2 regions of the Streptomyces sp. NBC_00028 genome follow, and region 2 is predicted to be linked to the other one. Evidence: riboswitches for the same ligand, from Rfam matches in the RefSeq annotation. Region 2 holds a riboswitch; the other holds the start of a gene.
The links. A riboswitch is a leader RNA that binds a small molecule or an ion and turns the genes downstream of it on or off. The one in region 2 is predicted to bind cyclic di-AMP.
Positions count from the first base shown of each region.

Region 1 (7,052 bases), 3.1 Mb from region 2:
GAGCGGGACGGCGGTCGCGGGGGCGCCCGCCGACTCCAGCAGGACCGTACGCCGGTCGGTGCCGAACTGCTTTGACACCGCAGCCAGTTCGGTGGAGACCAGCTTGCGCAGCTCCGCGTCCGAGTCGAGGATCGCGGTCAGCTGCTCGATCTCCGTGTTGAGCCGCTCCTTCTCCGTCTCCAGTTCGATGCGGTCGAACTTGGTGAGACGGCGGAGGGGGGTGTCCAGGATGTACTGGGTCTGGATCTCCGACAGGGAGAAGCGCTCCATGAGGCGCTGCTTCGCCTGCGCGGAGTTCTCGCTCTGCCGGATGAGGCGGATGACCTCGTCGATGTCGATCAGGGCCGTCAGCAGGCCCTCGACCAGGTGCAGTCGGTCGCGGCGCTTGGTGCGGCGGAACTCGCTGCGGCGGCGGACGACCTCGAAGCGGTGGTCGAGGTAGACCTCCAGGAGCTCCTTGAGACCCAGCGTCAGGGGCTGGCCGTCGACCAGGGCGACGTTGTTGATGCCGAAGGACTCCTCCATCGGCGTCAGCTTGTAGAGCTGCTCCAGGACCGCCTCGGGAACGAAGCCGTTCTTGATCTCGATGACCAGACGCAGGCCGTGCGCACGGTCGGTGAGGTCCTTGACGTCGGCGATGCCCTGGATCTTCTTCGAGCCGACCATGTCCTTGATCTTGGCGATGACCTTCTCCGGGCCGACCGCGAAGGGCAGCTCGGTGATGACCAGGCCCTTGCGGCGGGCGGTCACCGTCTCCACCGACACCGTGGCGCGGATCTTGAAGGTGCCGCGGCCCGTCTCGTACGCGTCCCGGATGCCGGCCAGGCCGACGATCCGGCCGCCCGTGGGCAGGTCGGGGCCGGGGACGTACTTCATCAGGGTGTCCAGGTCCGCGTTGGGATAGCGGATCAGATGGCGGGCGGCGGCGATGACCTCGGAGAGGTTGTGCGGCGGCATGTTGGTGGCCATGCCGACCGCGATGCCCGACGAGCCGTTCACCAGCAGGTTCGGGAACGCGGCGGGCAGGGCCACCGGCTCCTGCTCCTGGCCGTCGTAGTTCGGCGCGAAGTCGACCGTGTCCTCGTCGATCGACTCGGTCATCAGGCTCGTCGCCTGCGCCTGCCGGCACTCGGTGTACCGCATGGCGGCCGGCGGGTCGTCGTTGCCCAGGGAGCCGAAGTTGCCGTGGCCGTCGACCAGCGGCACGCGCATCGAGAACGGCTGGGCCATGCGCACCAGGGCGTCGTAGATCGACGAGTCGCCGTGCGGGTGCAACTTACCCATCACTTCGCCGACCACGCGCGCGCACTTCACATAGCCGCGGTCGGGACGCAGCCCCATCTCGTTCATCTGGTAGACGATGCGCCGGTGCACCGGCTTGAGGCCGTCGCGGGCGTCCGGCAGGGCTCGGGAGTAGATGACCGAGTACGCGTACTCGAGGAAGGAGCCCTGCATCTCGTCGACGACGTCGATGTCGAGGATCTTCTCCTCGTACGAGTCGTCGGGCGGCGGGGTCTTCGTGCTGCGGCGGGCCATCGCTGCCGGCTCCTCTTTTCTGGTCGCTCGCCTATGGGTCGCTCGCGCCCCTTCGGCTCACTCTTGCTCAAGCGTGAACGGGATCTGACGCGGACCATTGTGGACCCCGGCACTGACAACGCGGACGACGACCCGACGTCAGCTCTCCCGCCGGAAGTTCACCCGCGCCGCACGGCGGCCCGTCCGCAGGCTACGGGATCTCGCTGTCGGCGTACGACCACCGGGAACTTCGCCGGGGGTCCGCACGCTTGCATACAGTGGCAGGACCGGCAGGAAAACGCGGTTACGGCAACCGCACCGCGATCGAAGGGACGTACATGCCCATGGGTCACACGGCCACAGACCAGGCAGGCACCGGGGGCCTGACAGCGACCGAGCACCGCCTGGCCAACGGGCTGCGCGTGGTGCTCTCCGAGGACCACCTGACCCCGGTCGCGGCGGTGTGCCTCTGGTACGACGTCGGCTCGCGCCACGAGGTCAAGGGGCGCACCGGTCTGGCTCACCTCTTCGAGCATCTGATGTTCCAGGGCTCGGGCCAGGTCAAGGGCAACGGCCACTTCGAGCTCGTCCAGGGCGCCGGCGGTTCGCTCAACGGCACCACCAGCTTCGAGCGCACCAACTACTTCGAGACCATGCCCGCCCACCAGCTGGAGCTCGCGCTCTGGCTGGAGGCCGACCGCATGGGCTCGCTGCTCGCCGCCCTCGACGACGAGTCGATGGAGAACCAGCGGGACGTCGTCAAGAACGAGCGCCGCCAGCGCTACGACAACGTCCCCTACGGCACGGCGTTCGAGAAGCTCACCGCCCTCGCCTACCCCGAGGGCCACCCCTACCACCACACCCCGATCGGCTCCATGGCCGACCTGGACGCGGCTACCCTGGACGACGCCCGCGCGTTCTTCCGGACGTACTACGCGCCGGGCAACGCGGTGCTGTCGATCGTCGGCGACATCGACCCCGAGCAGACGCTCGCCTGGGTCGAGAAGTACTTCGGCTCCATCGCGTCCCACGACGGCAAGCCCGCCCCGCGCGACGGCTCGCTGCCCGAGGTCATCGGCGAGCAGCTGCGCGAGGTCGTCGAGGAGGAGGTCCCCGCGCGCGCGTTGATGGCCGCCTACCGGCTGCCGCACGACGGCACGCGCGAGGCCGACGCGGCCGACCTGGCCCTCACCGTCCTCGGCGGCGGCGAGTCCTCCCGCCTCTACAACCGGCTCGTCCGCCGCGACCGTACGGCCGTCGCAGCCGGCTTCGGTCTGCTGCGGCTGGCCGGAGCGCCCTCCCTGGGCTGGCTGGACGTGAAGACGTCCGGTGACGTCGAGGTGCCGGTCATCGAGACGGCCATCGACGAGGAGCTCGCGCGGTTCGCCGCGGAGGGCCCCACGGACGAGGAAATGGAGCGCGCCCAGGCCCAGTTGGAGCGCGAGTGGCTGGACCGGCTCGGCACCGTCGCGGGCCGCGCCGACGAACTGTGCCGTTACGCGGTCCTGTTCGGCGACCCACAGCTCGCCCTCACCGCGGTCAACCGCGTCCTGGAGGTGACCGCGGCGGAGGTCCAGGAGGTCGCCAAGGCCCGCCTGCGCCCCGACAACCGCGCGGTGCTCGTCTACGAACCCGTCTCCGGGGAGACCGCCGAGGACGCGGACCCGCCCGAGGACCCCGAGGCCGAGGCCACCGTCGAGGCCGGCGACAAGAACGAGGAGGCGGCCAAGTGACCGAGCTCGCCACGATGGAGTTCCACCCCCAGCCCCAGGCGGGCGAGGCCAAGCCCTGGGCGTTCCCGGCCCCCACGCGCGGGACGCTCCACAACGGCCTCACCGTGCTGCGCTGCCACCGCCCCGGCCAGCAGGTCGTCGCCGTCGAGGTCCTCCTCGACGCCCCCCTGGACGCCGAACCGGCGGGCCTGGACGGCGTCGCCACGATCATGGCGCGTGCCTTCTCCGAGGGCACCGACAAGCACTCCGCCGAGGAGTTCGCCGCCGAGCTGGAGCGCTGCGGCGCCACCCTCGACGCGCACGCCGACCACCCCGGCGTCCGGCTGAGCCTCGAAGTCCCGGTCTCCCGGCTGCCCAAGGCGCTCGGGCTGCTCGCCGACGCCCTCAGGGCGCCCGCGTTCGCGGACGACGAGGTCGAGCGCCTGGTCACCAACCGCCTGGACGAGATCCCGCACGAGCTGGCCAACCCCTCGCGCCGGGCCGCCAAGGAGCTCTCCCGGACCCTGTTCCCGGCGGACCTGCGCATGTCCCGCCCCCGCCAGGGCACCGAGGAGACCGTCCAGAACATCGACTCGGCGGCCGTACGCGCCTTCTACGAGAAGCACGTCCGCCCCGCCACCGGCACCGTCGTAGTCGTCGGCGACCTCACCGACCTCGACCTGGACGGGCTGCTCGGCGACACCCTCGGCTCGTGGACCGGCTCCGCGGCCGAGCCGCGCCCGGTGCCGGCCATCACCGCCGACGACACCGGCCGGGTCGTCATCGTGGACCGCCCCGGCGCCGTCCAGACGCAGCTGCTGATCGGCCGTATCGGCGCCGACCGGCACGACCGCGTGTGGCCCGCGCAGGTGCTCGGCACCTACTGCCTCGGTGGCACCCTCACCTCCCGCCTGGACCGCGTCCTTCGCGAGGAGAAGGGCTACACCTACGGCGTGCGCTCGTTCGGGCAGGTCCTCAGGTCCGCCCCGGACGGCACCGGTGCCGCGATGCTGGCCATCAGCGGTTCCGTCGACACCCCGAACACCGGCCCCGCCCTCGACGACCTGTGGACGGTGCTGCGCACCCTCGCCGCGGAGGGACTCACCGACGCCGAGCGCGACGTCGCCGTGCAGAACCTCGTCGGGGTGGCACCGCTCAAGTACGAGACCGCGGCGGCCGTGGCGAGCACGCTGGCCGACCAGGTCGAGCAGTATCTGCCCGACGACTTCCAGGCGACGCTGTACCGGCAACTCGCCGCGACCGGCACCGTCGAGGCCACCGCGGCGGCCGTCAACGCCTTCCCGGTGGACCGTCTGGTGACGATCCTGGTCGGCGACGCGGCGGCCATCAAGGAGCCCGTGGAGGCCCTCGGCATCGGTGAAGTGACCGTGGTGTCGGCCGAGTAGAAGCACGCGTGCGTGAAGGGGCCCTGGTGACTGAAGCGTCACCAGGGCCCCTTAATGTCCGAATAAGGAATGAATTGAAGGGTGGTTGCCTGTTTGCCCTGTGGGATGCGCTACAAACTGCCTGATCTGTTTGGGGATTGAAAGTGGCCCCCCTTAGCGTCGTCCGGGCTGTTCGTCACGCAGTGCGCCGCGCCCGCGGCACCGGACAGTCATCGCCGAGTCCCCGTACGGCGCGAGCCAGGGGAGCCGGGGACCCATGCAGTCCCTGGGGTGAATCGGACGCCCGCGCGTCAGCGAGGGGGTCCGTAGGAGACCTTCCTGCTCCGAACCCGTCAGCTAACCCGGTAGGCGAGAGGGAAGGAAAGGACCAGCCACTACATGGCGTTCACGCGCCCCACCGGGAAGCACCGTGCCCCGAGCCGGATGAAGCGCACCACCGCCCGCGCGGCCGGGATCGCGGCGCTCACCACCACCGGCGTCATCGGCACCCTCGCCGCCCCGGCCCTCGCCGCGGAGCCCACGGCCGAGCAGACCGGACTCATCCCGGTCGTCACCATCGGCGACTCGGTCGCCGACCAGATCGACGCCCAGGCCGAGGCCCAGGAGCAGGCCGCCGAGGAGGCCGCCCAGAAGAAGGCCGAGGAGCTGGCGCGCAAGAAGGCCGCCGCCAAGGCCAAGAAGGAGCGCGAGGCCAAGGAGCGCGCCGCCCGCGCCGCCGCCGAGCGCAAGCGCCTCAACTCCTTCGTCGCCCCGATCTCGGGCTCGTACATCTCCACCGGCTACAAGGCCGGCGGCGCCGTCTGGTCCTCCGGCAGCCACACCGGGGTCGACTTCCACGCCGCCAGCGGCACCTCCGTCCACGCGGTCGGCTCCGGCACCGTCGTCGAGGCCGGCTGGGGCGGGTCGTACGGCAACAACATCGTGATCAAGATGAACGACGGCACGTACACCCAGTACGGCCATCTGTCGTCCATCGGGGTCTCGGTCGGCCAGACGGTCACCCCGGGCCAGCAGATCGGCCTGTCCGGCGCGACCGGCAACGTCACCGGCCCGCACCTGCACTTCGAGGCCAGGACGACCGCCGAGTACGGCTCGGACATCGACCCCGTCGCCTACCTGCGCTCGCACGGTGTGAACGTCTGACGCCCGCTGTGAACGTCTGACGACGGATCGCAGGATCTCCCGGAACCCCGGCTCACCCGAGCCGGGGTTTCGCCGTTTTCGGTACCCGGCTGTCCAAAAAATATCCATGGATTCCGGTCCGCCATCGGAAATTCCCGCTCTTTGCAATAGAGTCACTGAACACACGTCAATCATCGACGTTTCACGGGGATTAAGACGGAGGTCGGTCATGCGTATTCCGGCGCACTCGGTATGCACCGCGATCAGGGACGACATCGTCTCCGGTGTCCACGAGCGCGGCAGCCGCCTCACCGAGGAACTCCTCGCCCGCCGCTACGGCGTCTCCCGTGTCCCCGTCCGGGAGGCCCTGCGCACGCTGGAGGCCGAGGGCTTCGTGGTGACGCGGCGGCACGCGGGCGCGTGCGTCGCGGAACCGACCGAACAGGAGGCCGCCGACCTGCTGGAGATGCGGATGCTCCTGGAGCCGCTGGGCGCCTCCCGGGCCGCCCAGCGCCGCACCGAGGCGCACCTCAAGGTCCTGCGCGGCCTGGTCAGGCTGGGGCAGGAGCGGGCCAGGCGGGGCAACAGCGAGGATCTGCGCTCCCTGGGCGGCTGGTTCCACGAGACGCTCGCGCAGGCCTCCGGCAGCCCCGCGCTGACCTCGATGCTGACCCAGCTGCGCCACAAGATCTCCTGGATGTACACCGTGGAGGCGCCCGCCAACCCCGCCGAGTCCTGGGCCGAGCACGGCGCCATCGTCGACGCCGTGGCACGCGGCGACGGGGAACGCGCGCGTGCGGTCACCGCGCTGCACACCGAGCGCTCGACCGCCGCGCACCGGCTCCGATTCCGCGCCGCGGGAGATCGGCCCGACCGTGTGAGGAACTCGCAACCTCCCGTAAACATGACGAGCCTGCGGCATTAACACAAGGGCCGTATACAAAGAGGAAGTAATTCGCGGGGGAGAATTCCTGCTGCCCGTGCGAGGGAATTGGAAAGGGCTCGCCCGATAAACTCGGACGAGCCCTTCAGTGGTGCCGTGATACAACCGGCCCCGATAAATCAGACGGTCTCGGGAAGCTCCTCGAGCCCCTCGGAGACCAGCTTCGCCAGACGGTCGAGGGCGGCGTCCGCGCCCTCGGCGTCCGAGGCGAGGACGATCTCCTCGCCGCCCTGGGCGCCCAGGCCCAGGACCGCCAGCATGGAGGCCGCGTTGACGGGGTTGCCGTCGGCCTTGGCGATCGTCACGGGGATACCGGAGGCCGTGGTGGCCCGGACGAAGATGGAAGCGGGGCGG
Region 1 is NZ_CP108293.1:2,903,581-2,910,632, reverse strand. Features, by position in the region: gene OG885_RS12705 (DNA topoisomerase (ATP-hydrolyzing) subunit A) at 1-1,536, opposite strand, end outside; gene OG885_RS12700 (M16 family metallopeptidase) at 1,854-3,248, shown strand; gene OG885_RS12695 (M16 family metallopeptidase) at 3,245-4,633, shown strand; cyclic di-AMP (ydaO/yuaA leader) riboswitch at 4,837-4,999, shown strand; gene OG885_RS12690 (M23 family metallopeptidase) at 5,012-5,776, shown strand; gene OG885_RS12685 (GntR family transcriptional regulator) at 5,985-6,680, shown strand; gene OG885_RS12680 (HPr family phosphocarrier protein) at 6,818-7,052, opposite strand, start outside.
Region 1: linked by a shared signal. The riboswitch ahead of OG885_RS12690 (M23 family metallopeptidase) and the one ahead of OG885_RS26900 (transglycosylase family protein) in region 2 are both predicted to bind cyclic di-AMP.

Region 2 (7,052 bases):
GCTCCGCGCGTGCAGGAGTTGACCGATCAGCTGATCGACCGGTTCGCCGCACAGGGCTCCGCCGACCTCATCCACGAGTTCGCGTTCCCGCTCCCCATCTACGCCATCTGCGACCTGCTCGGCGTCCCCCGCGAGGACCAGGACGACTTCCGGGACTGGGCAGGCATGATGATCCGGCACGGGGGAGGGCCGCGCGGCGGGGTCGCGCGGTCGGTGAAGAAGATGCGCGGATATCTGCTGGAGCTCATCCACCGCAAGCGCGAGAGCCTCCCCGCCGACCCCGTCCCCGGCGAGGACCTGATCTCCGGCCTTATCCGCGCCTCCGACCACGGCGAGCACCTCACCGAGAACGAGGCCGCGGCGATGGCCTTCATCCTTTTGTTCGCGGGGTTCGAGACCACGGTCAATTTGGTGGGTAATGGGCTGTTTGCCCTGATGACCCACCCCGACCAACGTGCCCGCCTCCAGGACTCCCTCGCCGCAGGCGAGAGGGGCCTCCTGGAGACCGGTGTCGAGGAACTCCTGCGCTACGACGGCCCGGTGGAGCTCGCCACGTGGCGCTTCGCCACTCAGCCGCTCACCGTCGGAGGGCAGGACATCGCCGCCGGCGATCCCGTGCTCGTCGTGCTCGCCGCCGCCGACCGGGACCCCGCACGGTTCGCGGACCCCGACACCCTCGACCTGTCCCGCCGTGACAACCAGCACCTCGGCTATGGCCACGGCATCCACTACTGCCTCGGCGCACCGCTCGCCCGACTGGAGGGTCAGACCGCGCTCGCCACCCTGCTCACCCGGCTCCCCGACCTTCGACTCGCGGTGGATTCAGCCGATTTGAGATGGCGTGGCGGCCTCATCATGCGTGGGCTGCGGACGTTGCCTGTCGAGTTCACGCCGACCTCGTAGCAGGGTTCGCGCCAACTCGGCCATCAGTGCAGGTCGTTGTAAACGTGACACGCCCTCATCTCTGTGATCTTCACGTGATCTGCGCGGCATTAACTTGTGACAAGTGATCGTCTGCCGATACGTTCACCAACCAGCGTGGCGACCAGCACCACCCGCCACGCCGGTCACCGCTGTCTCCGAAAGGTCCCCGCATGCTCACCGGGAACGGTCGTCACCGTCGCCCCCGCCAAGCTCCGGCGCTTCTCGTCGCGGCCGGAGTGACCGGCTCCGCCATCGCGATCCCGCTGCTCGCCGCCACCGCCGCGAACGCGGCCGACGGGAGCACCTGGGACAAGGTCGCCAAGTGCGAGACCGACGGCTCCTGGAGTCAGAACAACGGTGACGGTACCTACGGCGGGCTCAGCCTCTCCCAGGAGAACTGGGAGAAGTACGGCGGCCTCGACTACGCCCCGACCGCCGACCTGGCCAGCCGCAACCAGCAGATAGCCGTCGCCGAGAAGGTCCTCGCGGACCAGGGTGTCGGCGTCTGGGGCGCCTGCGGGCTGCTCAACGGGCTGAGCAAGGACTCCGGCTCGGCCGATGTCGACACGGGTGTCGGGAGCGACTCGTCCGACGGGGCCGGCTCCGCGTCCGATGCGTCCGGCTCGGGGTCGGAATCGTCCGGGTTGTCCAACTCCTCGGAGTCCGACTCGTCGGGCGACGCCTCCACCGATGCCTCCGGCGACGCGTCCGGCAGTGCCTCCGGTGATGCCTCCGCCTCGCCCTCCGCCTCGCCGGACAAGTCTTCCAAGTCGGACACGTCCGACTCTGATCCCGCCGATTCACAGTCGCCCGACAGCTCGCCCACAGTTCCGGCCAATGAGGTCGAATCGGACAACTCGTGGCAGGAGGGCGGTTCTTCGAGCCTCGTCGACATCGGCGCTCTCGGTGCCGACAGCGAAGACGGCGCCGGTACCGGTCGGCACCGTGGCGCGAGCGCCGCCGAGAAGGCGTACACCGTCCGCGAGGGCGACACGCTCGCCTCCATCGCCGACTCCCTTGGGCTCGACGGCGGATGGCGTCGGCTCTACGCCGTGAACAAGAAGGTCATCGGCACCGACCCGAGCGCCATCATGCCCGGTCAGACCCTCGTAGTCGGGTCTGAATAGGGCGAAAACCGGCGGGAGTTCACGTCATGCTTCGCGCCGAATGTCCGGTTTGGCGAAAGTGTGGGATGAGTCTCAGAAGCCCTGATCGTCTTTGAAATTCCCCGGATTCCGTGGCTACGGTCAACACCGCTCGTCACCACGAGCCCCGGCTGCCGCAACGCCGAATCCTGCCAGCGGCCGTACGGGAACAGTCGTCGCGTCAAGCGCCGTAGGCAGGAGCGGGGGACCCAAGGTAAGTGCCGGGCCCAGCAGTTCACGCTGGACCGGCTTGGGGTGAAGCCGCGCATCGGGAGATGCGCGGCCGGGCAACTCAACCGGCCCGAACCCGACAGCTCACCTCGCAGGCGTCGGTGAGGGGATCCACCATGCTGTTTTCCGGCAAGGGCAAGCACCGTCGTCCGTCCAAGGCCACCCGCGTCGCCGCGCTCGCCGGCGTCACCGGTGTCGCCATCGCCGCCCCGCTGATGGCGGCCGGCAACGCCTCCGCCGCCACCGCCTCCGAGTGGGACGCCGTCGCCCAGTGCGAGTCGGGCGGCAACTGGTCCATCAACACCGGCAACGGCTACTACGGCGGTCTGCAGTTCTCCGCCTCGACCTGGGCCGCGTACGGCGGCACGGCGTACGCCTCCACCGCCGACCAGGCCTCCAAGTCGCAGCAGATCGAGATAGCCGAGAAGGTCCTCGCCGCCCAGGGCAAGGGCGCCTGGCCGACCTGTGGTGTGGGCCTGTCCGGCGCCACCTACACCGGCGGCGGCAGCTCGTCCTCCTCCGGCTCCTCCAGCTCGTCGAGCGACAGCAGCACCAGCACCCGCTCCTCCGAGCAGTCGACGTCCCGTTCCTCGGAGCGCACGACCGCCAAGAAGACCGTCACCACCCCGACCGGCAAGAAGGTCAAGAAGGGCGACGGCGAGTACAAGGTCGTCAAGGGTGACACCCTCAGCTCCATCGCCGAGAAGCACGACGTCAAGGGCGGCTGGCAGAAGCTGTTCAAGCTGAACAAGGACATCATCAGCGACGCCGACTTCATCTACCCGGGCCAGCAGCTGCACCTCAAGTAGGGCAGCCGGGCAACGCCCAGCTGAACCACAGCGCCCTCACATCCGTGGTCCTCATACTGAAGGCCTCGTGAGGGTCACCCCCGTCCCCCACGGGCTCCCCGCTCCGGTGCGTGTTCCCCCGTACGCACCGGAGCGGGGTTTTTCACGCCCGGGTGTTTTACGCCCTCGTACCCGAGTCTCTTTGTTCCGTTCGGAAACAATTTACTCTCGGTTCTGTCCAGGGGGCGGTCCACGCGGTGGCCGATCGCCCGGAGCCGGTTAGGCTCGTCTCGCAGAGCCGCTGCGGCAGTGCCGTAGCCGCGTCACATCCCAAGAAGGAGATGCTCGTGCCGTCCATCGACGTCGTCGTAGCCCGGGAAATCCTGGACTCCCGAGGCAACCCCACGGTCGAGGTCGAGGTCGGCCTCGACGACGGCAGCACGGGTCGTGCCGCCGTCCCCTCCGGCGCCTCCACGGGCGCCTTCGAGGCCATCGAGCTTCGCGACGGTGACCCGAACCGCTACATGGGCAAGGGTGTCGAGAAGGCCGTCCTCGCCGTCATCGAGCAGATCGGCCCCGAGCTGGTCGGCTACGACGCCACCGAGCAGCGCCTGATCGACCAGGCCATGTTCGACCTGGACGCCACCGACAACAAGGGCTCCCTCGGCGCCAACGCCATCCTCGGCGTCTCCCTCGCCGTCGCCCACGCCGCCTCCGAGGCCAGCGACCTCCCGCTCTTCCGCTACCTGGGCGGCCCGAACGCGCACCTGCTGCCGGTGCCGATGATGAACATCCTGAACGGCGGCTCGCACGCCGACTCCAACGTGGACATCCAGGAGTTCATGATCGCCCCGATCGGCGCGGAGTCCTTCTCCGAGGCGCTGCGCTGGGGCGCCGAGGTCTACCACACCCTCAAGAAGGTGCTGAAGACCAAGGGCCTGTCCACCGGCCTCGGCGACGAGGGCGGCTTCGCCCCGAACCTGGAGTCCAACCGCGCCGCCCTCGACCTCATCGTCGAGGCCATCAAGCAGGCCGGTTACATCCCCGGTGAGCAGATCGCGCTCGCGCTCGACGTCGCCGCGTCCGAGTTCTACAAGGACGGCAAGTACGAGTTCGAGGGCAAGTCCCGCTCGGCCGCCGAGATGACGGAGTACTACGAGGAGCTCGTGGCGGCGTACCCGCTCGTCTCCATCGAGGACCCGCTGTTCGAGGACGACTGGGCCGGCTGGAACGTCATCACCGAGAAGCTGGGCGACAAGGTCCAGATCGTCGGCGACGACCTCTTCGTCACCAACCCGGAGCGCCTGGCCCGCGGCATCGAGGAGGGCTCCGCCAACGCCCTGCTCGTCAAGGTCAACCAGATCGGTTCGCTGACCGAGACCCTGGACGCCGTCGAGATGGCCCAGCGCAACGGCTTCAAGTGCATGATGTCCCACCGCTCCGGCGAGACCGAGGACGTCACCATCGCCGACCTCGCCGTCGCGGTGAACTGCGGCCAGATCAAGACCGGCGCCCCGGCCCGCTCGGACCGCGTCGCCAAGTACAACCAGCTGCTGCGCATCGAGGAGATCCTCGACGACGCCGCGGTGTACGCCGGCCGTAGCGCGTTCCCGCGCTTCAAGGGCTGACACCCCCTCAAGGACAGCGTCGTACGTACGTCCCCGTACTCGGTCCCGTACCGTGTGCGGGGACGTACGCGCGTGGGTGAACGGGAGTGAGAGATGGCCGTCAAGGACCGGGATCGTTTCTCCACCGCGACCCGGATCCGGCTGCTCGGCGAGCAGACCGCGGCCCGGGTCTACCGCTCCCAGACCAAACGCCAGGCCCGCCGCTCCCGGCTCACCGGCCGCGCGGCGCTGCTCGCCCTCGTCCTGTGCTCGCTCGTCGTCGCGCTCGCCTACCCGATAAGGCAGTACGTCTCCCAGCGCGCCGAGATCTCCGATCTGCAGCGGCAGCAGGAGCAGGCCCGGCAGCGCGTCGAGCAGCTGCGCGACCTCAAGGCGCGGTGGCAGGACGACGCGTACGCCGAGCAGCAGATCCGGCAGCGGCTGCACTATGTGATGCCGGGGGAGACGGGGTTCGTCGTCGTCGACCCGGGCGCGGCCGAGCAGTCGCGCGCCGAGCTGGGGGCGGCGGACCGTCCCTGGTACTCGAACGTCTGGGACGGGGTCGACAAGTCCGACGCCTCCGACCAGTGAATCCGACGTCTTCGACCAGTGAAGCTGAACCAGAGAAAGACAGGCATGGAAACGCCTCCGCCCACCACCCCGCGCACCGAGCCGACCGACGCCGACGTCGAGGCCTTCAAGCAGCAGCTCGGGCGTCCGCCGCGCGGGCTGCGCGCCATCGCGCACCGGTGCCCCTGCGGGCAGCCGGACGTGGTGGAGACGGCCCCGCGTCTGCCCGACGGCACGCCCTTCCCGACGCTGTACTACCTGACGTGCCCGAAGGCGAACTCGGCGATCGGGACGCTGGAGGCGAACGGCGTGATGAAGGAGATGACGGAGCGGCTGGCGGCCGACCCCGAGCTCGCCGCGGCGTATCGCGCCGCGCACGAGGACTATGTCCGGCGGCGTGACGAGATCGAGGAGCTCAAGGGCTTCCCGAGCGCGGGAGGCATGCCGGACCGGGTGAAGTGCCTGCATGTACTGGTGGCGCACTCCTTGGCCGCGGGCCCCGGCGTGAACCCGCTCGGCGACGAGGCCCTTGCGATGCTGCCGGAGTGGTGGAGCAAGGGGGCGTGTGTGGTGCCGCCCGCTGACCTGTGACCCTGCGTTCCGCTGCCGTACCAGGGGGCTCCGCCCCCTGGACCCCCGACCTTCGCCCACCCACCACCCGTCTCGGTGGGTCAAAGAGTGAGGAAGCCCCATGACCCGCGTCGCCGCCATCGACTGCGGTACCAACTCCATCCGCCTCCTCGTCGCCGACGTGGACCCCGCGACCGGTGAACTCGTCGACCTGGACCGCCGTATGACGATCGTGCGGCTCGGGCAGGGCGTCGACCGGACCGGGCGGCTCGCCCCGGAGGCGCTGGAGCGGACGTTCGCGGCGTGCCGCGAGTACGCGGCGGTCATCAAGGAACTCGGCGCCGAGCGGCTGCGGTTCGTCGCCACGTCGGCCTCGCGGGACGCCGAGAACCGGGACGACTTCGTGCGCGGGGTGCTGGAGATCCTCGGCGTGGAGCCCGAGGTGATCACCGGCGACCAGGAGGCGGAGTTCTCCTTCACCGGCGCCACGGGGGAGCTCAAGGGCCGTGACGACCTCGCCACGCCCTATCTCGTCGTGGACATCGGTGGCGGCTCGACCGAGTTCGTCGTGGGGAACGCGCATGTGCGCGCCGCCCGTTCCGTCGACGTCGGCTGTGTGCGGATGACCGAGCGGCATCTGGTCCTGGACGGGAAGGTCACCGACCCGCCCGCGGACGCGCAGATCGAGGCGATGCGGGCCGACATCGAGGCCGCCCTGGACCTCGCCGAGGAGACCGTCCCGCTGCGCGAGGCGCGCACGCTGGTGGGGCTCGCCGGCTCCGTCACGACCGTCTCGGCGATCGCGCAGGAGCTGCCCGAGTACGACTCCGAGGCCATCCACCACTCCCGGGTCTCCCACGACAGGGTCCGTGAGATCACCGAGTGGCTGCTGCACTCCACGCATGCCGAGCGCGCGGCGATCCCCTCCATGCACCCGGGGCGCGTGGACGTCATCGCCGCGGGGGCCCTCGTACTGCTGGCGATCATGGAGCGGATCGGCGCCGAGGAGGTCGTCGTGAGCGAGCACGACATCCTTGACGGCATCGCCCTCAAAACGGCGGCGGACGTCCGCTAGCCGGTGGCATGGGTCTCTTTTGTTACCCATCGGTAGCCACCTGTTGAGCAGGCCGGATAACGTATGAGCGGGTCCGGGGGGCCGGAAAACGCCCCTCGGCGACACCCCGTCGGAAAAGTTCGTGAAGTTCTTCACAAGGAAT
Region 2 is NZ_CP108293.1:5,977,684-5,984,735, forward strand. Features, by position in the region: gene OG885_RS26890 (cytochrome P450) at 1-903, shown strand, start outside; gene OG885_RS26895 (transglycosylase family protein) at 1,095-2,051, shown strand; cyclic di-AMP (ydaO/yuaA leader) riboswitch at 2,246-2,413, shown strand; gene OG885_RS26900 (transglycosylase family protein) at 2,417-3,109, shown strand; gene eno (phosphopyruvate hydratase) at 3,430-4,716, shown strand; gene OG885_RS26910 (septum formation initiator family protein) at 4,810-5,286, shown strand; gene OG885_RS26915 (DUF501 domain-containing protein) at 5,332-5,856, shown strand; gene OG885_RS26920 (exopolyphosphatase) at 5,957-6,910, shown strand.